3 regions of the Cytobacillus sp. FSL K6-0265 genome follow, and region 1 is predicted to be linked to each of the others. Evidence: predicted binding sites of a transcription regulator. Region 1 holds the regulator's gene; each other region holds the start of a gene.
The links. The regulator CtsR, encoded in region 1, represses protease genes until heat stress. The targets are predictions, from matches to a motif close to ATGGTCAATAAAGGTCAAACA.
Positions count from the first base shown of each region.

Region 1 (11,043 bases):
AATTCTAGAACTAAGTACGATATCAGAATCAGGACCTTCCGCACTCATCCAAGAGCTGACAGCCTGATTGATAAACCTTTCTAAAGACAAGTTCATTCCCCTCCCTCTAGATGGTTTTTCATTTCTTTTTCCAATTGACGTATTGCGTCTCTTGTCTCTGCAGCTTTCTCAAATTCCTCTTTAGTTATAAGTTCTTTTAAGGTTATTTTCAAATCCTCAATTTGCTTTTTCAAATGGATATCTCCACCCATTCTTGTGGGAATTTTACCGTTATGATTCCAATTCCCACTATGAAGTCTCTTAATAATTGGCCTCAACTGTGCTCGAAAGGAATCATAACAATGGGCACATCCAAATTTCCCGACTTTAACAAATTGAGGAAAGGTCATCGAACATTGTTCACACTGTACTACCTGCGTTTGTTTATTTAACTGAGCTTGGTTATTTGCATAACTCGTATCTATATTAAATAATCCGCTCAATAGATTATTAATAGAAAATCCAGAGCCGTTATTTATCATAAACATATCGCCATGTTCTTGGGCACATTTTTCGCATAAATGGAACTCAGCCTTTTCACCATTCATAATTTTTGTAAAATGTAGAGTCGCAGGTCTCTGATTACATTCTCCAGAGCCGTTATTTATCATAAACATATCGCCATGTTCTTGGGCACATTTTTCGCATAAATGGAACTCAGCCTTTTCACCATTCATAATTTTTGTAAAATGTAGAGTCGCAGGTCTCTGATTACATTCTTGGCATATCATCTGTTTCACCCCTCCATACTTTACAGCCTACTTATATTTCAATGTATTTAGCATCGCAACAAGCATCCTTGCTCTTAACTCATCCCTATAGGGTAACTCTAAGTAAAGAACTGAACGGTCAATGACACTCAACATAATCTTCGCTTCTCTAGTAGTAATAATCTCTTCTTCAACTAATCTGTTTATAATATTTTCAGCACTATTTTGAGAAATACGATCACGTACAATCCCAATCAATTGATTAATTAAATCAACATAATCATATGCTTGCACTTTGGTAATTCTTATATAACCACCACCGCCACGTTTGCTTTCGACAGCATAGCCTTTTTCAACTGTAAACCGAGTATTTATTACGTAATTTATTTGAGATGGGACACATTGAAATTTATCAGCAATCTCGCTCCGCTTAATTTCAACAATTTCCCTTTCACTAAGTTCCAAGACTTCTTTAAGATATTTTTCAATAATATCTGATATATTTTTCACCCGGCCTCCCCCTATCTGACTTTGACTATATTTGACATAAATTATACATGATTTGTGTGAAATGTTGCAACGAAGTAGTATTATTAATTTTCCCCTTTTTTTCTAAATCTCAAACGTATGAAAGATAGGTTCGTTCATTAAATTTATATTATGTATAGATTATTTAATTGTTATTTGTCCATTTAAATAAACGAATGTATGATAGCACTACAAAAAAGAGCACATTCAAATGATGTGCTCTTTCATCTTGCCCGGCAACGTCCTACTCTCACAAGGGGACAGCCCCTAACTACCATCGGCGCTGAGAAGCTTAACTTCCGTGTTCGGTATGGGAACGGGTGTGACCTTCTCGCTATCGCCACCGGACTATGAAATTGTAAGGGAATCGTTCCCTCAAAACTAGGTAATGTTGAAGAAGATTGTTATTGAGTAATCGCCTATGCGTGCTGACGGTACTACTTACGTAGTGCTGTCTAGCTACGGCGCCTAGGTGCTCGAGGTCATAAGCCAAATTTGTCATGAGGTTAAAGAACAACCTCCTGTCAAATTCGTCTTATGCTTGTCGCACCTGGACAAGGCGCCTCCGCATTTCGTTTTTTGGTTAAGTCCTCGATCGATTAGTATTAGTCAGCTACATGTGTCGCCACACTTCCACCTCTAACCTATCAACCTGATCATCTTTCAGGGATCTTACTAGCTTGCGCTATGGGAAATCTCATCTCGAGGGGGGCTTCATGCTTAGATGCTTTCAGCACTTATCCCTTCCGCACATAGCTACCCAGCGATGCCTTTGGCAAGACAACTGGTACACCAGCGGTGCGTCCATCCCGGTCCTCTCGTACTAAGGACAGCTCCTCTCAAATTTCCTGCGCCCACGACGGATAGGGACCGAACTGTCTCACGACGTTCTGAACCCAGCTCGCGTACCGCTTTAATGGGCGAACAGCCCAACCCTTGGGACCGACTACAGCCCCAGGATGCGATGAGCCGACATCGAGGTGCCAAACCTCCCCGTCGATGTGGACTCTTGGGGGAGATAAGCCTGTTATCCCCGGGGTAGCTTTTATCCGTTGAGCGATGGCCCTTCCATGCGGAACCACCGGATCACTAAGCCCGACTTTCGTCCCTGCTCGACTTGTAGGTCTCGCAGTCAAGCTCCCTTGTGCCTTTACACTCTACGAATGATTTCCAACCATTCTGAGGGAACCTTTGGGCGCCTCCGTTACTCTTTAGGAGGCGACCGCCCCAGTCAAACTGCCCACCTGACACTGTCTCCCATCCCGATAAGGGATGTGGGTTAGAATTTCAATACAGCGGGGGTAGTATCCCACCGACGCCTCCACCGAAGCTAGCGCTCCGGCTTCTAAGGCTCCTACCTATCCTGTACAAGCTGTACCAAAATTCAATATCAGGCTACAGTAAAGCTCCACGGGGTCTTTCCGTCCTGTCGCGGGTAACCTGCATCTTCACAGGTACTATAATTTCACCGAGTCTCTCGTTGAGACAGTGCCCAGATCGTTACGCCTTTCGTGCGGGTCGGAACTTACCCGACAAGGAATTTCGCTACCTTAGGACCGTTATAGTTACGGCCGCCGTTTACTGGGGCTTCGATTCAAAGCTTCGCGTGAGCTAACCTCTCCTCTTAACCTTCCAGCACCGGGCAGGCGTCAGCCCCTATACTTCGCCTTGCGGCTTCGCAGAGACCTGTGTTTTTGCTAAACAGTCGCCTGGGCCTATTCACTGCGGCTCATCAAGGCTTTAACACCCTAATGAGCACCCCTTCTCCCGAAGTTACGGGGTCATTTTGCCGAGTTCCTTAACGAGAGTTCTCTCGCTCACCTTAGGATTCTCTCCTCGCCTACCTGTGTCGGTTTGCGGTACGGGCACCTTATTCCTCGCTAGAGGCTTTTCTTGGCAGTGTGGAATCAAGAACTTCGGTACTAAATTTCCCTCGCTATCACAGCTCAAGGTATGTGACCATGGGATTTGCCTCATGGTCCCTCTAACTGCTTAGACGCACATCCAATAGTGCGCTTACCCTATCCTCCTGCGTCCCCCCATCACTCAAACAGAATACGGTGGTACAGGAATATCAACCTGTTGTCCATCGCCTACGCTTTTCAGCCTCGGCTTAGGTCCCGACTAACCCTGAGCGGACGAGCCTTCCTCAGGAAACCTTAGGCATTCGGTGGATGGGATTCTCACCCATCTTTCGCTACTCATACCGGCATTCTCACTTCTAAGCGCTCCACCAGTCCTTACGGTCTAGCTTCAACGCCCTTAGAACGCTCTCCTACCACTGAACATCTACGATGTTCAATCCACAGCTTCGGTGATACGTTTAGCCCCGGTACATTTTCGGCGCGGAGTCACTCGACCAGTGAGCTATTACGCACTCTTTAAATGGTGGCTGCTTCTAAGCCAACATCCTGGTTGTCTAAGCAACTCCACATCCTTTTCCACTTAACGTATACTTTGGGACCTTAGCTGGTGGTCTGGGCTGTTTCCCTCTTGACTACGGATCTTATCACTCGCAGTCTGACTCCCATGGATAAATCTTTGGCATTCGGAGTTTGTCTGAATTCGGTAACCCGATGAGGGCCCCTAGTCCAAACAGTGCTCTACCTCCAAGATTCTTACGCATGAGGCTAGCCCTAAAGCTATTTCGGAGAGAACCAGCTATCTCCAAGTTCGATTGGAATTTCTCCGCTACCCACACCTCATCCCCGCACTTTTCAACGTACGTGGGTTCGGGCCTCCATCCAGTGTTACCTGGACTTCACCCTGGACATGGGTAGATCACCTGGTTTCGGGTCTACGACCACATACTATATTCGCCCTATTCAGACTCGCTTTCGCTACGGCTCCGTCTGTCCAACTTAACCTCGCATGTAATCGTAACTCGCCGGTTCATTCTACAAAAGGCACGCTATCACCCATTAACGGGCTCTAACTACTTGTAGGCACACGGTTTCAGGATCTCTTTCACTCCCCTTCCGGGGTGCTTTTCACCTTTCCCTCACGGTACTGGTTCACTATCGGTCACTAGGGAGTATTTAGCCTTGGGAGATGGTCCTCCCTGCTTCCGACGGGATTTCTCGTGTCCCGCCGTACTCAGGATCCACTCTGGAGGGAACGAAGTTTCGACTACAGGGCTTTTACCTCCTATGGCGGGCCTTTCCAGACCTCTTCGTCTATCTCGTTCCTTTGTAACTCCGTATAGAATGTCCTACAACCCCAAGAGGCAAGCCTCTTGGTTTGGGCTAATCCCGTTTCGCTCGCCGCTACTCAGGGAATCGCGTTTGCTTTCTCTTCCTCCGGGTACTTAGATGTTTCAGTTCCCCGGGTCTGCCTTCCATACCCTATGTATTCAGGTATGGATCCTATCCCATAACGGATAGGGGGTTTCCCCATTCGGAAATCTCCGGATCAAAGCTTACTTACAGCTCCCCGAAGCATATCGGTGTTAGTCCCGTCCTTCATCGGCTCCTAGTGCCAAGGCATTCACCGTGCGCCCTTATTAACTTAACCTATGTTTGGGTTGCTTTCGCTTCCCTCACGGTTGTGTTTATTAAAAAAAGTTTAGTATTTCATACTCTATATAATATAGAGAGAAAATAACTAAGGTGGCGATTACTCGGTAATCTTCTTCATTACATTATCTAGTTTTCAAAGAACGATTTGTTGGTGGAGCCTAGCGGGATCGAACCGCTGACCTCCTGCGTGCAAAGCAGGCGCTCTCCCAGCTGAGCTAAGGCCCCGTATTAAAGTTGAAATGGTGGGCCTAAATGGACTCGAACCATCGACCTCACGCTTATCAGGCGTGCGCTCTAACCAGCTGAGCTATAGGCCCACATAACTTTACGGTAAAGTATTTATTCATATCAAAGAGATTGCACTCTCAAAACTGAACGAACAGTCTAACATCAAGTCAATTCCGTATATTCCTTAGAAAGGAGGTGATCCAGCCGCACCTTCCGATACGGCTACCTTGTTACGACTTCACCCCAATCATCTGTCCCACCTTAGGCGGCTGGCTCCAAAAGGTTACCCCACCGACTTCGGGTGTTACAAACTCTCGTGGTGTGACGGGCGGTGTGTACAAGGCCCGGGAACGTATTCACCGCGGCATGCTGATCCGCGATTACTAGCGATTCCGGCTTCATGTAGGCGAGTTGCAGCCTACAATCCGAACTGAGAATGGTTTTATGGGATTGGCTAAACCTCGCGGTCTTGCAGCCCTTTGTACCATCCATTGTAGCACGTGTGTAGCCCAGGTCATAAGGGGCATGATGATTTGACGTCATCCCCACCTTCCTCCGGTTTGTCACCGGCAGTCACCTTAGAGTGCCCAACTGAATGCTGGCAACTAAGATCAAGGGTTGCGCTCGTTGCGGGACTTAACCCAACATCTCACGACACGAGCTGACGACAACCATGCACCACCTGTCACTCTGTCCCCCGAAGGGGAAAGTCCTATCTCTAGGATTGTCAGAGGATGTCAAGACCTGGTAAGGTTCTTCGCGTTGCTTCGAATTAAACCACATGCTCCACCGCTTGTGCGGGCCCCCGTCAATTCCTTTGAGTTTCAACCTTGCGGTCGTACTCCCCAGGCGGAGTGCTTAATGCGTTTGCTGCAGCACTAAAGGGCGGAAACCCTCTAACACTTAGCACTCATCGTTTACGGCGTGGACTACCAGGGTATCTAATCCTGTTTGCTCCCCACGCTTTCGCGCCTCAGCGTCAGTTACAGACCAGAAAGTCGCCTTCGCCACTGGTGTTCCTCCAAATCTCTACGCATTTCACCGCTACACTTGGAATTCCACTTTCCTCTTCTGCACTCAAGTTCCCCAGTTTCCAATGACCCTCCACGGTTGAGCCGTGGGCTTTCACATCAGACTTAAGGAACCGCCTGCGCGCGCTTTACGCCCAATAATTCCGGACAACGCTTGCCACCTACGTATTACCGCGGCTGCTGGCACGTAGTTAGCCGTGGCTTTCTGGTTAGGTACCGTCAAGGTACCGGCAGTTACTCCGATACTTGTTCTTCCCTAACAACAGAGTTTTACGATCCGAAAACCTTCATCACTCACGCGGCGTTGCTCCGTCAGACTTTCGTCCATTGCGGAAGATTCCCTACTGCTGCCTCCCGTAGGAGTCTGGGCCGTGTCTCAGTCCCAGTGTGGCCGATCACCCTCTCAGGTCGGCTACGCATCGTCGCCTTGGTGAGCCGTTACCTCACCAACTAGCTAATGCGCCGCGGGCCCATCTGTAAGTGATAGCAGAACCATCTTTCAATCTAATTATATGTATAAATAGATATTATCCGGTATTAGCCCCGGTTTCCCGGAGTTATCCCAGTCTTACAGGCAGGTTGCCCACGTGTTACTCACCCGTCCGCCGCTAATCATTGGGAGCAAGCTCCCTCTGATTCGCTCGACTTGCATGTATTAGGCACGCCGCCAGCGTTCGTCCTGAGCCAGGATCAAACTCTCCAATAAAGTGTTTGATTAGCTCGTTTGCACCTATGGTGCTTTGTTGCTGATAAATCAGCTTTTTTAGAATTACGCTTGACGTTTTATGTTCGTTCAGTTTTCAAAGAACAATCTCGTTCGCTTCAGAAGCGACTTTATAATCATACAACATCTTAAGTTGTTATGTCAATAACTTTTTTTAAAATGTTTTTGGTGGAGCCTAGCGGGATCGAACCGCTGACCTCCTGCGTGCAAAGCAGGCGCTCTCCCAGCTGAGCTAAGGCCCCAAAAAAGTAATAAAAATGGTCGGGAAGACAGGATTCGAACCTGCGACCCCTTGGTCCCAAACCAAGTGCTCTACCAAGCTGAGCTACTTCCCGTTTATGGCGCGCCCGAGAGGAGTCGAACCCCTAACCTTTTGATCCGTAGTCAAACGCTCTATCCAATTGAGCTACGGGCGCATCAATAAGTGGTGCCGAGGACCGGAATCGAACCGGTACGGTAGTCACCTACCGCAGGATTTTAAGTCCTGTGCGTCTGCCAGTTCCGCCACCCCGGCACTTATTGGAGCGGAAGACGGGATTCGAACCCGCGACCCTCACCTTGGCAAGGTGATGTTCTACCACTGAACTACTTCCGCAAATATTAAAATAAAAATGGTGCGGGTGAAGGGAGTCGAACCCCCACGCCTTGCGGCGCCAGATCCTAAGTCTGGTGCGTCTGCCAATTCCGCCACACCCGCATATATAAATGGTGAGCCATGAAGGACTCGAACCTTCGACCCTCTGATTAAAAGTCAGATGCTCTACCAACTGAGCTAATGGCTCGTACAAGTGGTGCCGGCCAGAGGACTTGAACCCCCAACCTACTGATTACAAGTCAGTTGCTCTACCAATTGAGCTAGGCCGGCAAATAAACACAAAAAAATGGTGGAGGATGACGGGATCGAACCGCCGACCCTCTGCTTGTAAGGCAGATGCTCTCCCAGCTGAGCTAATCCTCCAATATGTATGCCCGGCAACGTCCTACTCTCACAAGGGGACAGCCCCTAACTACCATCGGCGCTGAGAAGCTTAACTTCCGTGTTCGGTATGGGAACGGGTGTGACCTTCTCGCTATCGCCACCGGACTATGAAATTGTAAGGGAATCGTTCCCTCAAAACTAGGTAATGTTGAAGAAGATTGTTATTGAGTAATCGCCTATGCGTGCTGACGGTACTACTTACGTAGTGCTGTCTAGCTACGGCGCCTAGGTGCTCGAGGTCATAAGCCAAATTTGTCATGAGGTTAAAGAACAACCTCCTGTCAAATTCGTCTTATGCTTGTCGCACCTGGACAAGGCGCCTCCGCATTTCGTTTTTTGGTTAAGTCCTCGATCGATTAGTATTAGTCAGCTACATGTGTCGCCACACTTCCACCTCTAACCTATCAACCTGATCATCTTTCAGGGATCTTACTAGCTTGCGCTATGGGAAATCTCATCTCGAGGGGGGCTTCATGCTTAGATGCTTTCAGCACTTATCCCTTCCGCACATAGCTACCCAGCGATGCCTTTGGCAAGACAACTGGTACACCAGCGGTGCGTCCATCCCGGTCCTCTCGTACTAAGGACAGCTCCTCTCAAATTTCCTGCGCCCACGACGGATAGGGACCGAACTGTCTCACGACGTTCTGAACCCAGCTCGCGTACCGCTTTAATGGGCGAACAGCCCAACCCTTGGGACCGACTACAGCCCCAGGATGCGATGAGCCGACATCGAGGTGCCAAACCTCCCCGTCGATGTGGACTCTTGGGGGAGATAAGCCTGTTATCCCCGGGGTAGCTTTTATCCGTTGAGCGATGGCCCTTCCATGCGGAACCACCGGATCACTAAGCCCGACTTTCGTCCCTGCTCGACTTGTAGGTCTCGCAGTCAAGCTCCCTTGTGCCTTTACACTCTACGAATGATTTCCAACCATTCTGAGGGAACCTTTGGGCGCCTCCGTTACTCTTTAGGAGGCGACCGCCCCAGTCAAACTGCCCACCTGACACTGTCTCCCATCCCGATAAGGGATGTGGGTTAGAATTTCAATACAGCGGGGGTAGTATCCCACCGACGCCTCCACCGAAGCTAGCGCTCCGGCTTCTAAGGCTCCTACCTATCCTGTACAAGCTGTACCAAAATTCAATATCAGGCTACAGTAAAGCTCCACGGGGTCTTTCCGTCCTGTCGCGGGTAACCTGCATCTTCACAGGTACTATAATTTCACCGAGTCTCTCGTTGAGACAGTGCCCAGATCGTTACGCCTTTCGTGCGGGTCGGAACTTACCCGACAAGGAATTTCGCTACCTTAGGACCGTTATAGTTACGGCCGCCGTTTACTGGGGCTTCGATTCAAAGCTTCGCGTGAGCTAACCTCTCCTCTTAACCTTCCAGCACCGGGCAGGCGTCAGCCCCTATACTTCGCCTTGCGGCTTCGCAGAGACCTGTGTTTTTGCTAAACAGTCGCCTGGGCCTATTCACTGCGGCTCATCAAGGCTTTAACACCCTAATGAGCACCCCTTCTCCCGAAGTTACGGGGTCATTTTGCCGAGTTCCTTAACGAGAGTTCTCTCGCTCACCTTAGGATTCTCTCCTCGCCTACCTGTGTCGGTTTGCGGTACGGGCACCTTATTCCTCGCTAGAGGCTTTTCTTGGCAGTGTGGAATCAAGAACTTCGGTACTAAATTTCCCTCGCTATCACAGCTCAAGGTATGTGACCATGGGATTTGCCTCATGGTCCCTCTAACTGCTTAGACGCACATCCAATAGTGCGCTTACCCTATCCTCCTGCGTCCCCCCATCACTCAAACAGAATACGGTGGTACAGGAATATCAACCTGTTGTCCATCGCCTACGCTTTTCAGCCTCGGCTTAGGTCCCGACTAACCCTGAGCGGACGAGCCTTCCTCAGGAAACCTTAGGCATTCGGTGGATGGGATTCTCACCCATCTTTCGCTACTCATACCGGCATTCTCACTTCTAAGCGCTCCACCAGTCCTTACGGTCTAGCTTCAACGCCCTTAGAACGCTCTCCTACCACTGAACATCTACGATGTTCAATCCACAGCTTCGGTGATACGTTTAGCCCCGGTACATTTTCGGCGCGGAGTCACTCGACCAGTGAGCTATTACGCACTCTTTAAATGGTGGCTGCTTCTAAGCCAACATCCTGGTTGTCTAAGCAACTCCACATCCTTTTCCACTTAACGTATACTTTGGGACCTTAGCTGGTGGTCTGGGCTGTTTCCCTCTTGACTACGGATCTTATCACTCGCAGTCTGACTCCCATGGATAAATCTTTGGCATTCGGAGTTTGTCTGAATTCGGTAACCCGATGAGGGCCCCTAGTCCAAACAGTGCTCTACCTCCAAGATTCTTACGCATGAGGCTAGCCCTAAAGCTATTTCGGAGAGAACCAGCTATCTCCAAGTTCGATTGGAATTTCTCCGCTACCCACACCTCATCCCCGCACTTTTCAACGTACGTGGGTTCGGGCCTCCATCCAGTGTTACCTGGACTTCACCCTGGACATGGGTAGATCACCTGGTTTCGGGTCTACGACCACATACTATATTCGCCCTATTCAGACTCGCTTTCGCTACGGCTCCGTCTGTCCAACTTAACCTCGCATGTAATCGTAACTCGCCGGTTCATTCTACAAAAGGCACGCTATCACCCATTAACGGGCTCTAACTACTTGTAGGCACACGGTTTCAGGATCTCTTTCACTCCCCTTCCGGGGTGCTTTTCACCTTTCCCTCACGGTACTGGTTCACTATCGGTCACTAGGGAGTATTTAGCCTTGGGAGATGGTCCTCCCTGCTTCCGACGGGATTTCTCGTGTCCCGCCGTACTCAGGATCCACTCTGGAGGGAACGAAGTTTCGACTACAGGGCTTTTACCTCCTATGGCGGGCCTTTCCAGACCTCTTCGTCTATCTCGTTCCTTTGTAACTCCGTATAGAATGTCCTACAACCCCAAGAGGCAAGCCTCTTGGTTTGGGCTAATCCCGTTTCGCTCGCCGCTACTCAGGGAATCGCGTTTGCTTTCTCTTCCTCCGGGTACTTAGATGTTTCAGTTCCCCGGGTCTGCCTTCCATACCCTATGTATTCAGGTATGGATCCTATCCCATAACGGATAGGGGGTTTCCCCATTCGGAAATCTCCGGATCAAAGCTTACTTACAGCTCCCCGAAGCATATCGGTGTTAGTCCCGTCCTTCATCGGCTCCTAGTGCCAAGGCATTCACCGTGCGCCCTTATTAACTTAACCTATGTTTGGGTTGCTT
Region 1 is NZ_JBBOPE010000001.1:93,012-104,054, reverse strand. Features, by position in the region: gene MHH73_RS00550 (protein arginine kinase) at 1-90, opposite strand, end outside; gene MHH73_RS00545 (UvrB/UvrC motif-containing protein) at 93-650, opposite strand; gene MHH73_RS00540 (CtsR family transcriptional regulator) at 798-1,259, opposite strand; rRNA gene rrf (5S ribosomal RNA) at 1,509-1,625, opposite strand; rRNA gene MHH73_RS00530 (23S ribosomal RNA) at 1,857-4,790, opposite strand; tRNA gene MHH73_RS00525 (tRNA-Ala) at 4,945-5,020, opposite strand; tRNA gene MHH73_RS00520 (tRNA-Ile) at 5,036-5,112, opposite strand; rRNA gene MHH73_RS00515 (16S ribosomal RNA) at 5,212-6,760, opposite strand; tRNA gene MHH73_RS00510 (tRNA-Ala) at 6,945-7,020, opposite strand; tRNA gene MHH73_RS00505 (tRNA-Pro) at 7,037-7,113, opposite strand; tRNA gene MHH73_RS00500 (tRNA-Arg) at 7,118-7,194, opposite strand; tRNA gene MHH73_RS00495 (tRNA-Leu) at 7,204-7,292, opposite strand; tRNA gene MHH73_RS00490 (tRNA-Gly) at 7,299-7,373, opposite strand; tRNA gene MHH73_RS00485 (tRNA-Leu) at 7,391-7,475, opposite strand; tRNA gene MHH73_RS00480 (tRNA-Lys) at 7,485-7,560, opposite strand; tRNA gene MHH73_RS00475 (tRNA-Thr) at 7,568-7,643, opposite strand; tRNA gene MHH73_RS00470 (tRNA-Val) at 7,661-7,736, opposite strand; rRNA gene rrf (5S ribosomal RNA) at 7,746-7,862, opposite strand; rRNA gene MHH73_RS00460 (23S ribosomal RNA) at 8,094-11,027, opposite strand.

Region 2 (11,043 bases), 1.4 Mb from region 1:
TCTTCATTTATTGCGATGGATTCATCGATCTCTTTAATATTACTCACAAGTGCAGCTTCTACTTCTTTCTTTAATTTTTTATAGAAAAATTTATGTTCTTTTTCTTGTTCCAAATGTGTTTTTAATGAAAAGATGGGATTGATAAAAGTCATTGAACGTATATTCTCATTCATTTCATTCATTAATGCACTTGCGACAAGTGCGCCCATACCTTCAGCGATAATATGGATTCTTTCATTAATAATTTCATGTCTTATCGTATGGGCATACAATCTTTTTGCCATCTCAATGGCTTTACGACTTCCCCAATTTCGTCCATATAGATTTGAATAAAAGATAGTATAACCATCTCTTCTTAATGCTGATATGAGAGATGATTTTCCTTCATTTTGTGTCCAAAAGCTTTGTTTCTCATCAACAAAATGGCGTTCATCCCCAATGATAAGAATACCGAAACCACTTGGCTTTTCTGGGTAATGAATCATATTCCATTCTGTATGCAATTGAAAGTTTCGGCTATCCATTTTATTAACCCCTTTACTATTGTTCATACTAATGTATGATTGTACAGGTGATTTGAATAGGATATTTGCCTAGCTTTTAATGAATTAGTTCAAACGCTTGATTCCATCTGTTATTCACATTTTAGACATAATCCTTTGAAAAAAATCAGTGAATCACGTTTATAATCCAACCATTGTATGATACTATTAAATAGACTGACATACGTATGAGGTGAGTAAAAATGCAATACATTTGGACGTTCATTTGGACATTCTTACTTATGAATATGGTTACTTATGTAGTAAGCAACATGAATGGTGTAAGTTATGATTTACAAACGGCAACCGTCCTTTCGGTTGTAGTAAGTATTTTACTTTACATTCTTGCTGCTGTGATTCCTGCAGCACCAGAAGAAAAAGAAGGATTACATTAAGAATGGCAACAAAAGTCATCCAATATGGATGACTTTTGTTTTTTTTACTTTCGCTAATATATCCAGTTTATGCTAGTTTGAACTAGTTCATGAATGTTTTATGATTAGTTGTGTTTGATCACTAGAGATAGTGACATGTGATTTCTCTTGGATATTCCCCGCGATCATTTCTTTTGCTAATGCTGTTTCTATTTCTTTTTGCATATAACGCTTCAATGGCCTTGCACCGTATATGGGATCAAAAGCTGTTTCTGCAATATAAGCCTTTGCCTTATCATCTATCGTTAAGCTAATTTGTTGGTGGGTTAACCTTTGTTGAAGCTCATGGATGAGCTTTTCAACAATTCCTTTCATCTCTTCTTTACCTAATGGATGAAATAAAATAACCTCGTCTACTCTATTTAAAAACTCTGGCCGGAAATGCGAACGTAACATATCTAATACTTTATTCCGAGTTTCTTCTATTATATAATTATCCTCTTTCGCTTCAGCGAGTTCAAGCAATAGATGAGACCCTATATTTGATGTCATAATGATGACTGTATTTTTAAAATCAACGGTTCGACCTTGAGAATCGGTAATCCTTCCATCATCTAACATTTGTAATAGGATGTTGAACACTTCAGGATGTGCTTTCTCAATTTCATCTAGTAATATGACCGCATAGGGATTCCTACGTACTGCTTCTGTTAATTGTCCACCTTCTTCATAGCCAACATAACCTGGAGGGGCACCAACTAGCCTTGATACCGCATGTTTTTCCATATACTCCGACATATCTATTCTAATGATATGTTCTTCGCTATCAAATAAAGATTCCGCTAAAGCCTTTGCTAGCTCTGTTTTCCCAACCCCTGTAGGACCTAAGAAAATAAAAGAACCAATAGGCCGCTTCGGGTCTTTTATGCCTGCTCTTGCTCTTAATACGGCATCGGAGACAAGTGTGACTGCATCATTTTGGCCGATGACTCTTTTTTGTAGAATCGATTCTAATCGCAATAACTTTTCCCGTTCACCTTCAACTAATTTTGAGACAGGTATACCAGTCCACCTCGATACAATATCTGAAATTTCCTCTTCGGTTACCTCTTCACGCAATAAACGGTTATCATTCTCTTTATTATTTGCCTCTTCTTCTAATTGTTGTAACTCCTTTTCACATGCGGGGATTTTCCCATGCCTTAACTCTGCTGCCTTATTAAGGTCATACTTATTCTCAGCTTCCTCTAACTCTCTTTTCAATAATTCTAACTGCTCTCGTTTTGATTGAATCGATTGTATCGCAGCTTTTTCTGTTAGCCATCTCGCCCTCATTTCTTTCGCTTGTTCCTTATAGTTAGTCAGTTCTTCTCTTAGTTTCTCTAACCTACTTTGACTGATTTCATCAGACTCTTTTAGCAAAGCGGCTTCTTCAATTTCAAGCAGCATTACTTTTCTCGTTACTTCATCCAGTTCCGTTGGCATAGAATCAATTTCTGTCCGGATCATTGCACATGCCTCATCAATTAAGTCAATTGCTTTATCTGGTAAAAAACGATCGGTAATATAACGATCAGCTAAAGTAGCTGCGGCAACAATAGCCCTGTCATGGATATTGACCCCATGATGAATTTCAAATCGCTCTTTTAAACCTCTTAAAATAGAGATGGAGTCTTCTACATCGGGTTCTTTTACTAATACTTGTTGAAACCTTCTCTCTAATGCAGGATCCTTCTCAATATACTTTCTATGCTCATCCAATGTTGTTGCACCAATACAATGTAACTCACCTCGAGCAAGCATCGGCTTTAACATATTACCAGCGTCCATCGCACCTTCTGTTTTACCAGCCCCAACGATTGTATGTATTTCATCTATAAACAGAAGAATACGACCATCACTCTTTTTAATCTCTGCTAACACTGCTTTCAAGCGTTCCTCAAATTCACCACGAAATTTAGCGCCAGCAATTAACGCACTCATATCTAAAGAGAAGATTGTTTTATCTTTCAGTCCCTCTGGTACATCCTTTCTAACAATTCTTTGTGCTAATCCTTCAACAATTGCTGTTTTACCAACACCTGGCTCACCGATGAGGACAGGGTTATTTTTCGTTTTTCTTGAAAGAATGCGTATGACATTACGTATTTCTTGATCTCGGCCAATGACAGGGTCTAATTTACCTGCTTTCACTTCTTCCACTAAATCTCTACCATATTTATTTAGTACTTCATATATGCCTTCTGGGTTTTGTGATGTCACCTTTTGATTCCCCCTGATTTCTTCAATCGATTGTTTGATTTCTTTCTTTTTTGCTGAAAAGAGATGAGTGATATTCGTCTCTGAAAGAATCACTGCCCATAGTATATGTTCAATGGATATATAATCGTCCTGCCATTGCCGTCTTAATTCATCAGCTTTAGACAAGGATTTTCTTAAATCATTAGTAAGATAAAAAGAATCTAAATTCGCACCATTTCCACTAACACTAGGTTTTCTTTCTAATAAATATTGCAATGATTGATTCACAATTTCAATTGTAAAACCACTTCGTTTTAAAATATTTGTAAATAGATGATCCTCTTGCAAGAAGGAAAGGAAAAGATGCACCGTATCCACCTCTTGATGTCCTTTATCTGTCGCCATCCTTTTGGCATTCATTAAACCTTCTTGTAAAGAGGTTGTCATTTGATTAATATCCAATCACACGTCACGCTCCTGACCTTTTTTGACCTTTATATTCATTATAAAATTATTTCCTGTCATATGTAAAGCCATCCACATATTGGGATGGCATCTGTTTTACTTACTATTACGGTTTTCTTTGATACGTCCATAACCGATTATGATTTGAGTTCTCAGGAAATCGGTCACCAGCTCGAAGATGTACCATTTGCGGATTATTGACATTACTACCTGTCTCACCGATTTCTATATATTTACCATTATTGGGCGCTTTCTGCCCGGCTCGAAATTGTCGATTTTGTCCCAAATGAATCCCCCCTTCAAACTTACATTTTTATTATTTCCGAGAGAAGGTGGAATCATAAAGGAAATTGTAGGGATTGAATGACTTCTGTTGTTTCGCTGTGATGAGATTCGCTATGATTTATCTTTGTGAATTTTGTCTTAGTGACGTGCAAAATCTTTTACTCGGCACTCATTTCAGTTTTTTCCTCACTGAGTAACCGCGCAATCCTGTTATATTTATGAATTCTCATCTAACGAAAAAAGCATGAATTATTCGAATAACAGAATAATCCATGCTTCCACTCGTTACTAACTTATAGTAATTCAGTTAATAATGCTTTTTGTGCGTGAAGGCGATTGCCGGCTTGTTGGAAAACTGCAGAGTGATCTCCATCAATCACAGTCGCTGAGACTTCTTCCCCACGATGCGCTGGCAAACAGTGAAGGAAGACATAATCTTCTTTTGCATTGGCTACAAGTGACTCGTTCACTTGATAATCATGAAAGACTTGTAAGCGCATGTCATTTTCTTCTTCTTGACCCATACTCGTCCAGACATCTGTATAGATGACATCAGCGCCATCAACCGCTTTTTTCACGTCGTTTTCAACGACAATCTTACTACCCGTCACCTCAGCAAATCCTTGTGCTAAAGCGACCACTTGTTCATTTGGTTCGTAGCCTTTAGGACATGCAATCGTCATATGCATGCCCACTTTTGCTGCCGCAATCATTAATGAGTGAGCTACATTATTGCCATCTCCTACATAAACGCAATGGATACCTGCTAATTTTCCTTTTACTTCTTTAATCGTCAACAAGTCAGCTAATGCCTGACAAGGATGATAAAGGTCCGTTAACCCATTAATCACTGGAATCGTAGCATGTGTAGCAAGTTCTTCTATAATATCATGAGAAAATGTACGAATCATAATGCCATCAACGTAATTAGATAGTACTTTCGCGGTATCTGCAATCGTTTCTCCTCTACCCATCTGCATGTCATTGCGATTTAAATATAGGGCATGACCGCCAAGTTGTAACATTCCCGCTTCAAAGGAAACCCTTGTACGCGTAGATGACTTTTCAAATATCATCCCCAATATTTTGCCCTTCAATGGCTCTTCGGCTTGATGATCCGTATGCTTCATTTCATAAGCCTTTTCGACAAGACCAATGATTTCTTCAGAAGAATAGTCAGCTAATGTTAGCATATTATTTCCTTTTATATTTAACTTTTTACCACATACAGTCGATGTTGTAATCATGATATCGTCACTTCCTTTACATTCTCATTTTGCCAATCCTCAATTGCTACTGCGTGCCAATCTTTTTCAGTTAAAGCAAGTAAATAGGCCTCAAGTGACTCTAATTCACTGAAAGTGTGTAGTCGATTTTTAACCGCCCATTCCCGCATACGTTGATTTTCTTCTCCAGTGAAAGGATTATAAAGGGCAACAGTCGTTTCATCTAATTCAGCCCCTTGAGCATCTAGCAGTTTGGTATTTGACTCTAATGCCAATGCTCTGATTCCGTCTGTTAATTCACCACTATATAAAACGGTTCTTTCTTTATCTCCATGTAATTGGAACACTTTCTTTAAAGCTTGCGGTAAAGTTGCCGCTAACGCGATTCCTTCTCCCGTTGACTTCATTTCTGGCCCTACTTTAGCATCCAAACCTTTTAGTGCATAGTTAGAGAAAACCGGGTATTTGACAGTAACAAATGTTTGGTTCGTATCACTTGGAAGTTGGTCCTTTTCGAAGAATTTCTTTCCTAATAATACTCTCGTTGCCTTTTGGACCAATGGAATCCCAGTCACTTTACTTACAATTGGCACTGTTCGACTTGCCCTCGGGTTTACTTCAAGTAAATAAACTTTGTTTTCATCAATAATATATTGAATGTTCATTAGTCCTTTATATCCAAGCTTTTTAACCATCAATTGTCCATACTTAATCATAAGGTTTTGTACTTCTTTTGGTAAGCTTTGTGGCGGTAAGACTGACATACTATCACCCGAATGAACCCCGGTTCTTTCAATATGCTCCATAACCGCCGGGATCAGAACATGTTCTCCGTCTGCGGCTAAGTCAAGCTCCGCCTCTTTCGCCTGTAAAAATTGATCTACAAGTACAGGGAACGGGATATCCTTCGCTTTATAAACGTTGAATTCCTCATCATTATGAATGGTTTCCATCCCCATCCCACCAATAACGTAAGATGGCCTAATCAAAACAGGATAGCCGATTTTTCTAACATATTGTTCAAGTTCAACTTCATTTTCTGCGACATATCCTTGAATATGTGGGATTTCAAGCTCATCTAATAATTGATAAAATAATTCTCTATCTTCAAGAGTATCAATGGTTTTCGAATCAGTACCGAGTAATTTTACCCCGTAATTCTCTAGCTGATTAGCCAAGTTAAGCGCTGTTTGTCCGCCTACTTGAACAATGACTTCAGTCACTTGCTCCGCTTCAATGACATTCATCACGTCTTCAATGATTAACGGTTCAAAATAAAGACGATCGGCTGTCGTAAAATCCGTACTTACTGTTTCGGGATTATTATTTATCATAATCGTTTCAATACCTTCATCTTTTAGGGCAAAGACACTTTGTACAGAGCAATAATCAAATTCAATCCCCTGACCAATTCGTATCGGACCGCTACCAATGATTAACACTTTTCTTTTATCGCTCGGTATTTGTTCATTTTCTCCAAAATAGCTAGAGTAAAAATAATTGGAAGACGCAGCGAATTCAGCGGCACATGTATCAACCATTTTATATGATGGGATAATCCCCATTTCTTTTCTTTTATGACGGACAGCTTTTTCATCGACCTGCCACACTGAAGCAAGGTAGGCGTCGCCAAAGCCCTTTTCTTTAATTAATTGCATCCTTTCCCGTTCAATATTCTCGAGTGAAGTTTGTGCAATCTCTTTTTCTAATGAGATTAAACGTTGGAAAGCTGACAGATAAAAATAATCAATTTTAGTGATGTTTTTTATCTCCTCAACGCTTACACCACGTCTCATTAATTCCAATATAATAAAGAATCTTTCATCTGTTTGACCTGCTAGCTTCTTCAATAACGTCTCTTTTGTATTATTTTTAATGCGAGGATATTGAAGATCAAGTCCTTTTCCTTCAAGGGAATGAACCGCTTTGATTAACGCTCTCTCCAAGTTTCTATCAATCCCCATTACTTCTCCTGTTGCTTTCATTTGCGTACCTAATTTGCGATCAGCACCAGAGAACTTATCAAACGCCCATTTCGGAAATTTGACAATGCAATAGTCAAGTGCCGGCTCAAAACTTGCAAATGTATCACCAGTAACTGGGTTAATAATTTCGGAAAGATGATAACCTACAGCCAACTTTGCTGCCATTCTTGCAATCGGATATCCAGTTGCTTTAGAAGCAAGAGCAGAAGATCGGCTAACACGAGGATTCACCTCAATCAGATAGTAATTTTTACTTTCTGGGTCTAGGGCAAATTGAATATTGCATCCCCCAATGATGCCTAACTCAGAAATAATTTTAACAGAAGCACTGCGAAGCATTTGGTACTCTACATCGCTTAATGTCTGACTCGGGGCAACAACAATACTATCTCCTGTATGTACACCTACTGGATCAATATTTTCCATATTACAAATGGTAATACAAGTATTGTTGCTGTCGCGCATCACTTCATATTCTACCTCTTTAAATCCAGCGATACTTCTTTCTACAAGTACTTGCGTGATCGTACTTTCTTTTAGGCCGCTTTTAACGAAATGCTTTAATTCATTCATATCTGTAGCAATACCGCCACCTGTTCCACCAAGTGTATAAGCAGGACGGATAATGATAGGGAAACCAATCTTTTCAGCAAAAGCAACCGCTTCTTCAACATGATGAACAATTTCACTCTCTGGAACTGGTTCATTTAAGTCATTCATTAATTGGCGAAATGCTTCCCGATCTTCACCTTTTTTTATTGCTTCGATACTGCTACCTAATAATTTCACCTTATATTTATCTAATACGCCTGCTTCGCTTAGTTGAAAGGTTAAATTTAGACCTGTTTGACCGCCTAAAGTTCCTAATAAGCCGTCTGGTTTTTCTTTTTGAATAACTTTTTCAATACTATTTACTGTTAACGGTTCAAAGTAAATCTTATCTGCAAAAGCGTGATCTGACATAATTGTTGCAGGGTTATTATTTACTAAAATTACTTTATAGCCTTCTTCTTTAAGCGCCGCGCATGCTTGCGTGCCTGCGTAGTCAAATTCTGCTGCTTGCCCAATCACGATCGGTCCCGATCCGATGACCAGGATAGATTGGATACTGTTGTCTTTAGGCATATGCGATAACGCTCCCTTTCTTCTCTTCAATCGTTTGAATAAATTCTAAAAATAAATAATGCGTATCTGTTGGTCCAGGATTAGCTTCAGGATGAAATTGTACCGTTTCAATCGGATAAATTTCATGAGTGAGACCCTCAACAGATTGATCATGTAAATTAATGAACCTTGTTTTAAACCCAGTTGTTTCTAAACTTACTGTATCCACAACATAACTATGGTTTTGCGAAGACATCATTACACGCCCTGTTTTTAGATCACTAATAGGGTGATTCGCCCCTCTATGACCAAAAGATAACTTTGTTGTGTTACCGCCAAGAGCAAGTGCTGCTAACTGATGTCCTAAACAAATCCCCAAAGTAGGATAGCTGGTAATGACTTTTTTAATTTCAGGTAAAACTTTTTGAAGCGTTTTTGGATTTCCAGGACCATTGGACAGCAGGATACCATCAGGATTTAACGCAGCAACTTCATGGAAAGTTGTAGAAAAGGGCACAGTGGTCACTTTACAATTTTGTTTTAATAAACTATTGAGAATTGATTTTTTATAGCCAAAATCATAAAGGACAACATGCTTATCACCCTCGCCATATGTTTGCATCTGAGGATTAGAGACCATTTCAACCTTATGATCCCCCTGTATACACCATGTTGTTTCTTTTACAGAATGAGTGGACATAGTTGCTGGCATGGAACCAACTGAACGAATTTTTTTCACAATAGCCCTTGTATCCATATGCCCTAGCACAGGAATATTCCATTTATGCAAGTACTCCTTCAGTGTATAGGCAGATTGGTAATGTGAAGGTTCATCAGTCCCCTCATAAACGATCACTCCAGCTACGTGTGGCTCTTTACTTTCAAAGTCTGCTTCATTCACACCGTAATTCCCAATTAAAGGATAAGTGAAAACGATAATCTGATCTTTATAGGATGGGTCTGTTAGCACTTCTTGATAACCCGTCATTCCTGTAAAGAAAACAATTTCTCCTGCAACCTCATTCTGTGGTGGCGTATTAAGCCATTCCCCTTTATAACAATGACCGCTTTTTAAATGTAAATACCCTTCCATCTTAAACACCTCGTGAACGTCTGTATATTCATTGAACTAAATTAATTTTTATGCATTTTTAGGTTTAAAAATGCAGCCATATTTCAGGCTGTCTGAACTGGAACTATATTCTTTTTCAGTATCGCTACTGCTTGGTTTATTTCTTCTATTGTTACTGTTAACGGCGGTAATAATCGCAAAACATTTTCACCTGCAGATAACGTAAGTAAACCATCATTTCTTAATAATTGTAATAAAGGCGCTGTATTTGTATTCATCTCTATACCAATCATTAGTCCTAATGAACGAATGGCGGTTACCTCTTCTATATTGTATAGCGATTCCTTCAACTGTTCAAGTAAATATTCCGCTTTTTCATTCACTTCTGACAAAAAGTCTTCATTGAAGGCAATTTCCATTGTAGCGTTTGCTGAAGCAATACTTAATGGATTTCCTCCAAATGTGGAACCATGACTGCCTGGACCGAAGTATTCCTTTAAATTTTCTTTGCCTATGATCGCACCGATTGGTAGCCCACTTCCAAGCCCTTTTGCACAAGTGATAATGTCTGGTTGGAGGTCATAATGTTGGAATGCAAATGGTTTACCTGTTCTACCAATGCCTGTTTGAATTTCATCAATAATTAACAACGCTTTGTATTCTTGACATAATTGCTGTAAGTCTTTTAAAAAGGCCGAATCTGCAAGATGAATACCACCCTCACCTTGAACCACTTCCACCATCACAGCTGCTGTGTCATTATCTATTAATGATTTCACCGATTCGATATCATTGAAAGCAGCATACGAAAATGTTGGCAGCATACTTCCAAATCCTTGTTTCACTTTATCCTGACCTGTTGCCCCCATCGTAGCAATTGTTCTACCGTGAAAGGATTTGTTAAAAGTGATGATTTTGTCTTTACCTGTAGCTTTTTTGGCTAATTTAATTGCCCCTTCATTTGCCTCTGCTCCACTATTTGCAAAGAATGTATAAGCTAAACTAGATGCATGTGCTAACTTTTCAGCAGCCACTGCTTGTTTTTCTTGTGTAAATAGATTCGATACATGCCAAAACTTGTTTAATTGTTCTGTGATTGCGGCCTGGACTGCATCAGGGCGATGGCCTAAATTAGTGACACCAATACCTGAAGTGAAATCTAAATATTCTTTGCCATTTTTATCTATTAGTTTTGTACCTTTTGCATCTGCTGGTTCCACTTCCCAGCGAGCATATGTGGGGAATAAATGATTCATTGTACCACCTCTACTTGTTTTTTAGTCAACATAGTCCCTGTCCATGCTTCTCCGTTATAAAAATTTTTCTTCCCGGAAGCAATCATTACACTAGCAAGGCCTTGATCTAACACCGCCACAGCAGAATTCACCTTTGGTATCATCCCACCAGAGATTTCACCACTATCAATATGCTCTTTTATTTCTTCTGTATCTAAATGCTCTACGAGTTGTTTATTAATTAATACACCTTCAACATCGGTGACGAATATACACATTTCCGCTTCAATGGCTTTTGCTACAGATGCAGCAGCAAAATCTGCATTAATGTTTAGCTTCTTGCCATCTTCCGTTGTAGCTATAGGTGTTACAACAGGTATATAGCCTTTATTAAGAATGACCTCTAATAACTCCGCTTTCACTCTAGTAATTTCTCCTACTAACCCAAGTTCTGCTTCATTAATAAAATCAGCTTGTAAAAAACCGTGGTCACTCCCATTTAAACCAACTGCTT
Region 2 is NZ_JBBOPE010000001.1:1,534,819-1,545,861, reverse strand. Features, by position in the region: gene MHH73_RS07980 (hydrolase) at 1-524, opposite strand, end outside; gene MHH73_RS07975 (YjzD family protein) at 746-937, shown strand; gene clpB (ATP-dependent chaperone ClpB) at 1,025-3,619, opposite strand; gene MHH73_RS07965 (YjzC family protein) at 3,729-3,908, opposite strand; gene argF (ornithine carbamoyltransferase) at 4,201-5,154, opposite strand; gene MHH73_RS07955 (carbamoyl phosphate synthase large subunit) at 5,151-8,243, opposite strand; gene MHH73_RS07950 (carbamoyl phosphate synthase small subunit) at 8,236-9,315, opposite strand; gene MHH73_RS07945 (acetylornithine transaminase) at 9,399-10,550, opposite strand; gene argB (acetylglutamate kinase) at 10,547-11,043, opposite strand, start outside.
Region 2: clpB (ATP-dependent chaperone ClpB) is a predicted target of CtsR. The motif match lies at 3,632-3,652, and genes of this name have one in related genera.

Region 3 (11,043 bases), 1.6 Mb from region 1:
AGACGTGCTTCTCAAAGTACGCCATCACAACAAGCTATATAGGAGGAAACAAATATGCAAAAAACATTAGAAGTAATGGGTCAAGTTTGCCCATTTCCATTAGTAGAAGCAAAATCAGCCATTGAAACGATTCAATCAGGAGATGAACTGATTATTCAATTTGATTGTACACAAGCAACTGAAAGTCTCCCACGCTGGGCTGCAGAAGCAGGTCATAAAGTAACCAACTTTGAACAACTTGGAGATGCAGCTTGGTCAATCACAATTCAAAAGAAATAAATAAAATCGTTATAAGTTTTTGCAATACTTTTGAAACCGAACAATTACTTTGTTCGGTTTTTTATATACCCTATACTCTTATTGAACGAGATAGAAAATTGACCTCACGTAAACACCCTCATACACCAGACAATAAGTCGCCTGTTCCTCCTAAATATCTGTGTTTAGAACAAAAAGAAAAGCTAGCCAATCGGCTAGCTAATAAGGGGAAAATGAGAATGATTTAGCTGACTTAAGGTTTTCTTAAGTGCATATTTAAAAATTACCCACATCAGTCAGTACATAAACCATTTTTTATAACTTTTTATAGAAAAAATTTTCAAGTGCCTCTTCAATTTCAACAGCATTCGGCAAATTAAGGAGCATATCTATTTTTTTCTCAATTTCTGACTTATTTAATTTACGTATATGTGCTCTTGTCTTAATAATGGCTGCTGAGTGTACAGAGAACTCATCTAAGCCCATTCCCACTAATAACGGGATTGCCACCTCATTACCCGCCATATCACCGCAAATACTGACTGATTTCCCTTCTTTATGGGCAGCATCAATGACATTTTTGATGAGTCGTAAAATTGCAGGGTGGTAAGGTTGATATAAATACGACACTTGCTCATTCGATCGATCGGCAGCCAATGTATATTGAATAAGATCATTCGTACCAATACTAATAAAATCTACTTCTTTTGCAAATGCCTCAATCATTAGTGCAGTAGCTGGAATTTCGACCATCATACCAAGCTCGATATGACCAATCTCTACTCCTTCTTCTTTTAGTTTCTCACATTCTTCTTTGAACATAAGTTTCCCTTGTCTAAACTCTTCAATAACAGCAACCATGGGAAACATAATCTTTAATGTTCCAAACGCACTGGCTCTTATTAATGCGCGTAACTGTGTCCGTAAAATGGATTGTTCTCCTAAGCAGAAGCGTATTCCCCGTAGACCTAAAAAAGGGTTCATTTCTTTTGATAATTTTAAATATGGCAGTTCTTTATCGCCACCAATATCAATTGTTCGAACAACTACAGGTTTGCCCTCCAACGATTCTAGAACCGATTTGTAAACTTGAAATTGTTCTTCCTCAGTCGGTAATTGCTTTTTTTCCATAAAAAGAAACTCTGTTCTAAATAAGCCGATTCCTTCTCCCCCGTGCTCGATTACTCCTTTTGCTTCCTCCATGCTACCGATGTTTCCAACAACAGAGAAATATTGCTTATCGAGTGAAATCGTTTTTTCTTTTGCTAACCAAGATAGCTCGGACAAATCTCTTAAAGTCTGTTCCTGTTTCTTTTCATATTCTTCAATCAATTCAGGCGTTGGATTAATATGAACGATACCAGTATAGCCATCGACTACAAGTACATCTCCGTTCTCGATATCTCCTAAGGCCGTTTTTGTACCCACGACAGAGGGAATATTAAGCGATTGGGCAATAAACGCAGCGTGAGAGGTTTTACCCCCCACATTTGTCACTGCCCCTCTCACTTTGCTGGGATTCAAAAGCGCTGCGTCTGATGGTGATAAATCTTCGGATACAATAATTACATTTTCCGCCACCATAGCTGGGTTTAAAACAGGTATCCCTAAAAGATGTGCCTGCAATCGATTGGCAACATCTTTAATGTCTGCTGCTCTTTCTTTTAAATACTCGTTTTCAGTTTGTAATAATAAATGAATATAGTGATCGGTTATTTCTTTCACAGCAAATTCTGCATTATACTGTTTCTTTATTATCCGATCAACCACTGGTTCAATTAATTCCGGATCCCTCAAAACAAGAAGATGTGCATCAAAAATTGTCGCATTTTCAATTCCTGCCTCGGTACTCGCATGCTCTTTAATTTGCTTTAATTCATCAACGGTTTTTTCGAGTGCTTCAAAAAAAGAGTTAACTTCTTTTGTACTATTTTCAACCTTTTCACACTCGATCTTCACATCAATTGGCTCAAAGCGAAAAGCTTTTGCAATAGCAATTCCTTCTGATGCAGGTATCCCTTGTAAGAAAGCCATTATTCCGCAAGACCTTCTTCTTTAAGCATTGTCGCAAGTTGATCAATGGCCGCTTCTTCATCATTACCATCAACAATTATCGTAATTTCCGCACCTTTGCCTGCTGCTAATGCCATTACACCCATAATCGATTTCAGATTTACTTTTCTCTCTTTATACTCTAATTGAATATCGGAAGTAAATCTGCTCGCTGTTTGTACCAATTGTGTGGCTGGTCTAGCATGAATCCCTGTTGGTGAAGTTACTATAAATTTTTTCTCTATCATTTTCATCGATCTCCTTTTTCATCACTCTTATATGTAATATAGATATCCATTAGAATAACATATTTTTTAGGATTCTTTTACTATATCACATGTATAAAAAACAAACCTTTTTTAACTTCTAGGTTCAGTTAAATATTGATAAATGACATCTCCCCCTCTTTGGGCAATTCCTCTAATATATTTAAAATCATCCCTATTAACAATGACTGAGCGAAACGTTAAAAAATCTTCTTTTTTTACATAGTACTCTGTGATCTCTTTATCCTTTAATTTGTTTATGATTTCTTCTATAGTTGATGCATCCATATTATTCACCTCTGCTTCCTTCCATTTTATAAAAAAAATGCATGCTTTTAAAGAGTATTAATCAGATTTAAGTGATACCTATTAACACAAGGTGAAAACTATAGAGTACGGCAAAATAGGAAAATAAAGACCGGTCATCCATCAAGGTTTAGATTTTTCGTATTATTAATGTATATTCCTTTACGAATAATCAGTTTTAGTGCAAAATGGTTATTAACAAAAAATATGGAAAGAAAAGGAGCAATGTATGTGAAAAAAGCTGAAGTTGGAAACATAATTGAATTTAGAGATGGCTTGAGGGGCATCGTCGAAAAAGTAAATGAGAACTCCGTCATCGTTGACTTGAGCTATATGGAAAACTACAGAGATTTAGAATTAGAACACCGGACAGTAGTAAATCATAAAAATTATAAAATTGTCCAAGAAAATTAATAAGAAATAACCATATTTTTTTAAAACATTAAAGATAACTATAGATTGATCGACATTTCATTAAAAAGAAAAGTCCGAACAAAGTGAATTCTTTCATAAGAATTCAGATTTGTTTGGATTTTTTCATTTCTGCTACTCCTACACCAAAGAAAATCGCGATGGATACACCACATTACATTAGACGGAATCGCTTTTTCTCTCTCTCTACTCTACATGGTCACCTTTTCTTTCCATTTGACATATATTCGTCATAAATAAAATCCTCTAATGATATAATCATATTTTTTTTACTGCTTTTTTGATAGAATAATGATTGGCTTGCATGAAAGGGGTTATATGAAATGCGTAAGAATTCACCTGACATTCGCTTAGTTGTCGGGATCGTCCTTGCACATGTACTAATGTATTTCACATTTGAGGACAAATCAATCTTCTGGTATATCTTTAGTGCCACCATGTTATTTCTTATTAGTTTTGCCATTATAAGTATAGAACTAGATCATCAACAATCCTTTACCCAAAACTTATTATGGGGTACATTATCAGGGGTTTTTCTATATGGCATTTTTTGGCTAGGTTATACAGTATTGAGTTTTATCGGCGTCTCGATTACAGAACCTGTCGAAAAGCTCTATAGTTATTATGGAGCAAAGAATATTTGGCAGTATTTATTATTAATATTCCTTTTCGCTCCCGGTGAAGAAATTTTCTGGCGTGGATTTGTACAAAAGAGGGTAATGAACTATATAAATGGTTTTCTTGCTGTTGGCATCGCCTCTATTCTTTTTGCTTCAGTACAGTTTTATTCAGGCTCATGGGCATTGCCACTAGCAGCATTAGTAGCAGGATTATATTGGGGAACCATTTACCTTTGGAAAAGAAGCATTGTTTTACTGATCACTTCACATATTATATTTTCCTTGCTCCTTTTTGTATTCAGTCCTTTAGTATAACCAGATAGATTTTGTGAAAATGGTCGCAAGCATATATTTTCTATGCTTAGCTGTTAGCTCTCTATCAATATTATTAGAGGAAATTTGTAACAAATATGCAGCATTTCTCGTCTAATGCATTGATTACGTAACTTAGGGAGGAAATTTGTTTTGAAGAACCTATTAAAATGCTTAACTGTTCCATTAGCTATCTTTCTTTTAGCAGCATGCGGGACATCAGAAACAGACAATGGTAATGGCGAAAATAATAATAGTAATCCACCAAATGAAGAAGTAGATGAAAATGAAGATCAAAACGAAAACAAAGACGATAGCCAAAAAGAAGAAAATAAAATTCGCGTCATGGAGGAAAATTTATCATATGAAATAGACGGTGAAACAAAAGAAGAAACAGCTTTTCTTAAAGAAAGTGACAATCAAGCGTTTTCTTTACATGTTTTACCCGATTTCACCTTAACCGCAGAGGAACCAAATAAAGATATCCTTCATTTAAATGATCAAGCTGAGGTGTTTATGCGCATTGAGGTACTTCCTGAAGAAGTGGACATGAAACAACTTGAGGAGAATACAATCATCCAACTTCAATCTGTTAACGAAGAAGTAGAGCATCCTTCCCTTCCACAAGATGACTTTTTCAAAGATGCTGTTATGATCGAAGCTTCATCTGAAACCGATACAGTAACGGCATTTATTATCCACAATGATTCAGCTCAAGTAAAACTTACTTTATTCAATAAGAATGAAGATACTAATTATAAAGATGCTTTTATAGAAATGGCCAAAACCATTCAAACAAAATAATAAAAAAAGAGACTGTCCTAGCTGTCAGTCTCTTTTTTCATCCATAATAAGATGATAAAGGTTAAACTAATATAGCCAAATAAAGGGTACAAATAGGAAAGCAGTTCTCCATATTCAATGAATGAACCGAAATAGCAGATAGTAAAAATCCCAATCACTGTTACCACCGTAGGAATATTAAAATATTGCCGAATTTGCCTTTCCACTCCAAAAACGTTTCCAATCACAGAAGTGAAAATTTCACCATAAATAACAAATACGAATATCCAATATATTGAAGACGCAAGTGACTTCATAATCGCAGCCATAGGAATTTCATAACTTTCTAAATTAGGTACATTGACCAATGATAAATGACTAGAAACTAAAATCAATGTCAATGCAATCCCACCAAAATATCCTCCCCATTTAATCGTATGTATATCTTTAATATCCGAAGCAACTGGAACGAGCACAGCTTGCGCTAACATTAAATTAAACGCGGCATACGTAAATGGAGATACAACTGATTTCCAACCGTCCTCAGCAAAAGGAATATATAAAATATTTTCTAAAAAGAACGGCTGTTGAATAGAGAAAAACAACAAGATGAAACTGAAACTGATCATCATAGGAACGACAACAACATTTACAGCAAATAATCCTTTTATACCTACAAGCATGGTTATAATTGATAAGGCAATGGTAAAGACTACACCGGTCGATTTAGATAAACCTAGTTGTTCTTCAAACACAGCACCTGCACCTGAAAGCATAACAGCACAGACACCTAATAACATGATGAGCATTAATCCATTGATCAATATTCCAAAATGCTTCCCGAACAAATGTGTATTTAACTCTTGATAAGATTTTGCATTTATTTTTGCAGCAATAATCATTAGTTTTGATCCTAAGAACACAAATATATATCCACTCATTAAAATACCAATTAAACCAATAAATCCAAATCTCGAAAAGAATTCGACGATTTCCCTACCAGTTGCAAACCCTGCACCAACAACAGTCCCTACATAGACTGCTGCGATTTGAAAGGAAGCTCCCCAATTAATTTTCGTCAAGTCGATCTCCTCCTTCTTCACAATATATGTAAAGAAGGACAAACAAAGACGAGCTTTTTCTTACTGAATCCCATTTTTCTAATTTTAATAAAAAACTTCATCAAAATACTTGAAAGTCAAAGAAGGTCAAAGTATACTGTATTCATAAGGTCAAAGTTAGTCAAAGTCAAAAGGAGGAATTTTTAATGAAATGTCAAGCATGCAAACAAAATGAAGCGAATGTCAATATGAGATATGCGATTAACGGTAAAGAGACAACGATTCGTCTTTGTCAAAGCTGTTACGAGAACGAAAAACAATCTCTTCCTGCCTTTGGTCCAACGATGAATGGTTTCTCTGGTTTTATCCCATTCGATGATCTTTTTAAACAATTGACAAATGGGCAAAATGCTCATCATCAAAGTCAACCGCAAGCGAATGAATCATCTCAAAGAAAACAAGGTAGTAATGGTGGGTTCATTGATCAATTCGCTAAAAACTTAACCCAAATGGCAAGAGCGGGTCTCATTGATCCAGTGATTGGTCGAGATAAAGAGATTTCACGAGTAATTGAAATACTAAATAGACGAAGCAAAAACAATCCGGTATTAATCGGTGAACCCGGTGTTGGGAAAACAGCTATCGCAGAAGGATTTGCACTAAAAATAGTTAATAGTAACGTACCAAAGAAATTACTCAATAAAGAGGTTTATTTGTTAGATGTTGCCTCCCTTGTTTCGAATACAGGAATTAGAGGTCAATTTGAAGAAAGAATGAAACAACTAATAAATGAAGTACAGACACGAAAAAACATAATCCTATTTATTGATGAAATCCATTTATTAGTTGGTGCGGGTTCAGCTGAAGGATCAATGGATGCTAGCAATATTTTAAAACCTGCACTAGCACGTGGTGAGATGCAATTAATTGGGGCAACCACTATTTCTGAATATAGAAAAATAGAAAAAGATGCAGCGTTAGAAAGACGATTCCAACCTGTTCACGTCAAAGAACCAAGTTTGGAGGAAGCAAGACATATCCTTGAAGGGTTAAAAGACAATTATGAAAGCTTCCATGATGTTATTTATACAGACGAAGCCCTCACAGCTTGTGTAGAACTATCGTCTAGATATATTCAAGACCGCTTCTTACCAGATAAAGCAATCGACCTTATGGATGAAGCTGGGTCAAAATTAAATTTAACATTGGGTGTTTCATCTGATGAAGATATTGAATTGCGTTTAAAAGAAATAGCAAAGCAAAAAGAACAGTTACTTAAAGAAGAAAGATATGAAGAAGCAGCTAAATTAAGAGATAAAGAAACAGAATTGGAAAAGGCTCTTGGTTCAAACACTAGAAAAAGAGCAAAAGTAGAGGTCGAACATATCCAAAAAATTATTGAGGATAAAACCGGCATACCAATCGGAAAATTAATGACAGATGAACAAGCTAAGATGAAACATCTACAAGAAAACCTAAACAATAAAGTGATTGGCCAAGAAGTCGCAGTCGAAAAAGTAGCAAAAGCTATTAGAAGAAGCCGTGCTGGCCTTAAATCTAAACATCGTCCTATCGGATCGTTCTTATTTGTCGGACCAACAGGTGTTGGTAAAACAGAATTAACGAAAACATTATCTGAAGAATTATTCGGTACAAAAGAATCTATGATACGACTAGATATGAGTGAATATATGGAAAAACATAGTGTAGCGAAAATTATAGGTTCTCCCCCAGGTTATGTTGGCCATGAAGAGGCAGGACAGTTAACGGAGAAAGTACGTAGAAACCCTTATAGCATTATCCTATTAGATGAGATTGAAAAAGCACATCCCGATGTGCAGCATCTTTTTCTACAAATACTTGAAGATGGCCGCTTAACAGATAGCCAAGGTAGGACGGTACACTTTAACGAAACCGTTATTATTATGACAAGTAATGCCGGTGTTCAAACAAAAGAAGTCCAAGTTGGCTTTGCAACGGAAAATAACGCTTGGAATGAAGCAAGTATACTCGACTCTCTAGGACAATTTTTTAAACCTGAATTTTTAAACCGAGTTGACAATATTGTAGAATTTAAATCGTTAACAAAAGAGCATCTTCTCACTATCACTGATTTACTATTAAAAGAATTGAATGCCGTATTAGCTCAATCTAATATCCACTTAAATGTGACAGATGAGGTAAAAGCTAAATTGGCTCAATTAGGTTATCATCCTGCATTCGGCGCCCGCCCTCTCAGAAGGGTCATTCAGGAACAATTAGAAGATAAGATTGCAGACAAAATTATTGATGAGGAAGAACAAAGTGAATTATCCGCAGTTTTAGAAGAAGGAAATATTGTCATTCAATAAAAAGGAAGATAATTTCATCAAAAAAGGAGAGGTTTCTTGCCTCTCCTTTTTTTGCACCTCATTTTTTAAAGCTTTTTATCATCAACTTGATTTAGCCACTGCTCGATTGAATCGACAACGGATTCAACACAACCATCTTCAAAAGGAGAAATTAAATTTGCTTCAGATACTAATCCTGTAAATGGTTGGCTACCGCCGAGTTTACATAAATGAAGATAATCTTTCCAGGCTTGTTCATGATTCTCCTGTGATTTTTGCCAAAATTGAAAGGCGCAAATTTGTGCTAACGTATAGTCTATATAATAAAATGGAGAGTTATAAATATGGCCTTGTCTTTGCCAATATCCGCCTCTCTCTAGATAATCATTGTCTTCATAATCTTTGTAAGGCATATATTTTCTCTCAATATTTCTCCATGCTGCTTTTCTTTCCGCTGGAGAAGCTTGATAGTTTTCATACACCCAATGTTGAAACTCATCAACAGCTACACCATAAGGTAAGAAGATTAGGGCACTGCTCAAATGGGCAAAGCGGTATTTGTCTCCATCTTCTTTAAAGAACGTATCCATCCATGGCCAAGTAAAAAACTCCATACTCATCGAATGTATCTCTGCCGCTTCATGTGTTGGCCATACATATTCGGGAATCTCAAAGTCTTTACTTGAGTAAACTTGAAAAGCGTGACCTGCTTCATGTGTTAAAACATCAATATCCCCTGAAGTCCCATTAAAATTAGAAAAGATAAATGGTGCTTGATAATCCTCAATAAACGTGCAATAGCCTCCACTTTCTTTCCCTTTCTTCGCAAGTAAGTCCATTAATTCATTTTCAATCATGAATTCAAAAAATTTGCCAGTCTCTGGTGAAAGTTCTTGATACATCTTCTGCCCCATGTTAATAATCCAATCAGATGATCCTTTAGGCATTGGGTTTCCAGAAAGGAAATTAAACGGTTCATCATAGTACTTTAATGAATCCACGCCAATTCTTACACGCTGTCTTTCTTTTAATTTAGCGACCATCGGAACGATAAACTCTTCCACCTGTTTTCTAAACTTTGCAACCATATCGGCATCATAATCAATTCTAAACATTCGATAATATCCAAGTTCAACGAAGTTTTCATACCCTAATTGATGTGCAATCTCTGTTCTTATTTTAACGAGGTCATCATATATTTGGTCTAGTTTATGTTCATTATCTGCCAAAAATTGAAACTTAGCCGCACTCGCTTCTTTTCTCAATTGACGGTCTTTCGATTCTAAGTATGGATCTAACTGTGCTAATGTTAATTCTTTACCATCAAAATTTATTTTTGCTGAAGCGATCAACTTATTGTAATCACTTGTAAGTTTATTTTCCTTTTGTAATAACGGCACAATTACCGGCTTGAATGTTTTTAATTCACTATCTGCTAAGGCAAATAGCTGTTTACCAAATTTACTTTCAAGGTCTTCGCGAAACTTAGATTGCACCAGAGCTTCGTAAAACTGTGTACTAAGACCATCAATCTCTGGTCCTATTTCATCTGTATATTCTTGTTCTTGTTGATAAAATTCGTCATTCGTATCAATTGAATGCCTAATCATTACTAAGTTTAACATCGTAAACAGCTTATTTCGTATACGATTAATTTTTTTCATCGCTTCTATTTGTTCCTCGACTGTTTTTGCTTGTTTAAATGCGAGCAGTGCCGCATCAAACTGAACTTTTGCTTTGTCCAGTTGTGGCCTTTTGTATTCATATTCAGGAAATTTCATCCCCATACACCTCCAAGTAATAATCGTTAATTTGTATGTATTTTCATGATGAACGAAAATTTGAGCAAGTTAACTCTTTCTATAATATATTATAAAATCCTGCATATTTCTTATTAAAAAATACACAGGACTTAAGTAACAACACATAATTAAATTAATTTACCTTTATTTCTCTAAAGTTCACACCTCATGAATAAAACAAAAAACGATTCTGTATGAACCGTTTTTATCGATTGCTAATAGATAACCCAAGTTTTTTTATTAATTCAATAGCTGTCTCTTTTTCTTCTGCATTTAATTCACTCATTAATTCATGAATATACTCTTCATGACCTGGAAATACGCTTTCAATAAAGGCCTTACCTTCTTCGGATATTTCTGCATAAGTCACTCTTCGATCATTCGGGCATGCCACCCTTCGCAAATACCCTTTACTTTCTAACTTATCAACTACATACGTAATACTTCCACTAGCAAGCAAAATTTTACCACCTATTTGCTGTAAAGGTTGATTACCTTTATGATATAGTAATTCTAGTACAGCAAATTCAGTCGGATTTAATCCATAGGTTTGAATTTTACGATTAACAATTTCATTAATCGCTCTATTCGCTCTTGAAAGTACAATATATAGTTTGAGTGATTGGCTAGATTCAGTCATGTCTCCAATCCTCCTAAAATAATTTAAAATAGAGATTTTTGAATTCAAACTAATTATAAGTAACGAAAAGCATACTGTCAATTTCTATATATTTACTAATAAATATCATTGAGGCTATTTTATGGAGAAGAAAAAGAATGAAACGAAAGAATAATTATTTCCTGTATATCATTATCGTTAT
Region 3 is NZ_JBBOPE010000001.1:1,649,820-1,660,862, reverse strand. Features, by position in the region: gene MHH73_RS08580 (YeeE/YedE family protein) at 1-42, shown strand, start outside; gene MHH73_RS08575 (sulfurtransferase TusA family protein) at 55-279, shown strand; gene ptsP (phosphoenolpyruvate--protein phosphotransferase) at 574-2,292, opposite strand; gene MHH73_RS08565 (phosphocarrier protein HPr) at 2,292-2,558, opposite strand; gene MHH73_RS08560 (hypothetical protein) at 2,670-2,864, opposite strand; gene MHH73_RS08555 (YkvS family protein) at 3,114-3,296, shown strand; gene MHH73_RS08550 (CPBP family intramembrane glutamic endopeptidase) at 3,638-4,249, shown strand; gene MHH73_RS08545 (hypothetical protein) at 4,400-5,050, shown strand; gene MHH73_RS08540 (YkvI family membrane protein) at 5,068-6,111, opposite strand; gene MHH73_RS08535 (ATP-dependent Clp protease ATP-binding subunit) at 6,297-8,441, shown strand; gene MHH73_RS08530 (M3 family oligoendopeptidase) at 8,507-10,201, opposite strand; gene MHH73_RS08525 (MarR family winged helix-turn-helix transcriptional regulator) at 10,428-10,862, opposite strand; gene MHH73_RS08520 (ATP-binding protein) at 11,000-11,043, shown strand, end outside.
Region 3: MHH73_RS08535 (ATP-dependent Clp protease ATP-binding subunit) is a predicted target of CtsR. The motif match lies at 6,224-6,244, and genes of this name have one in related genera.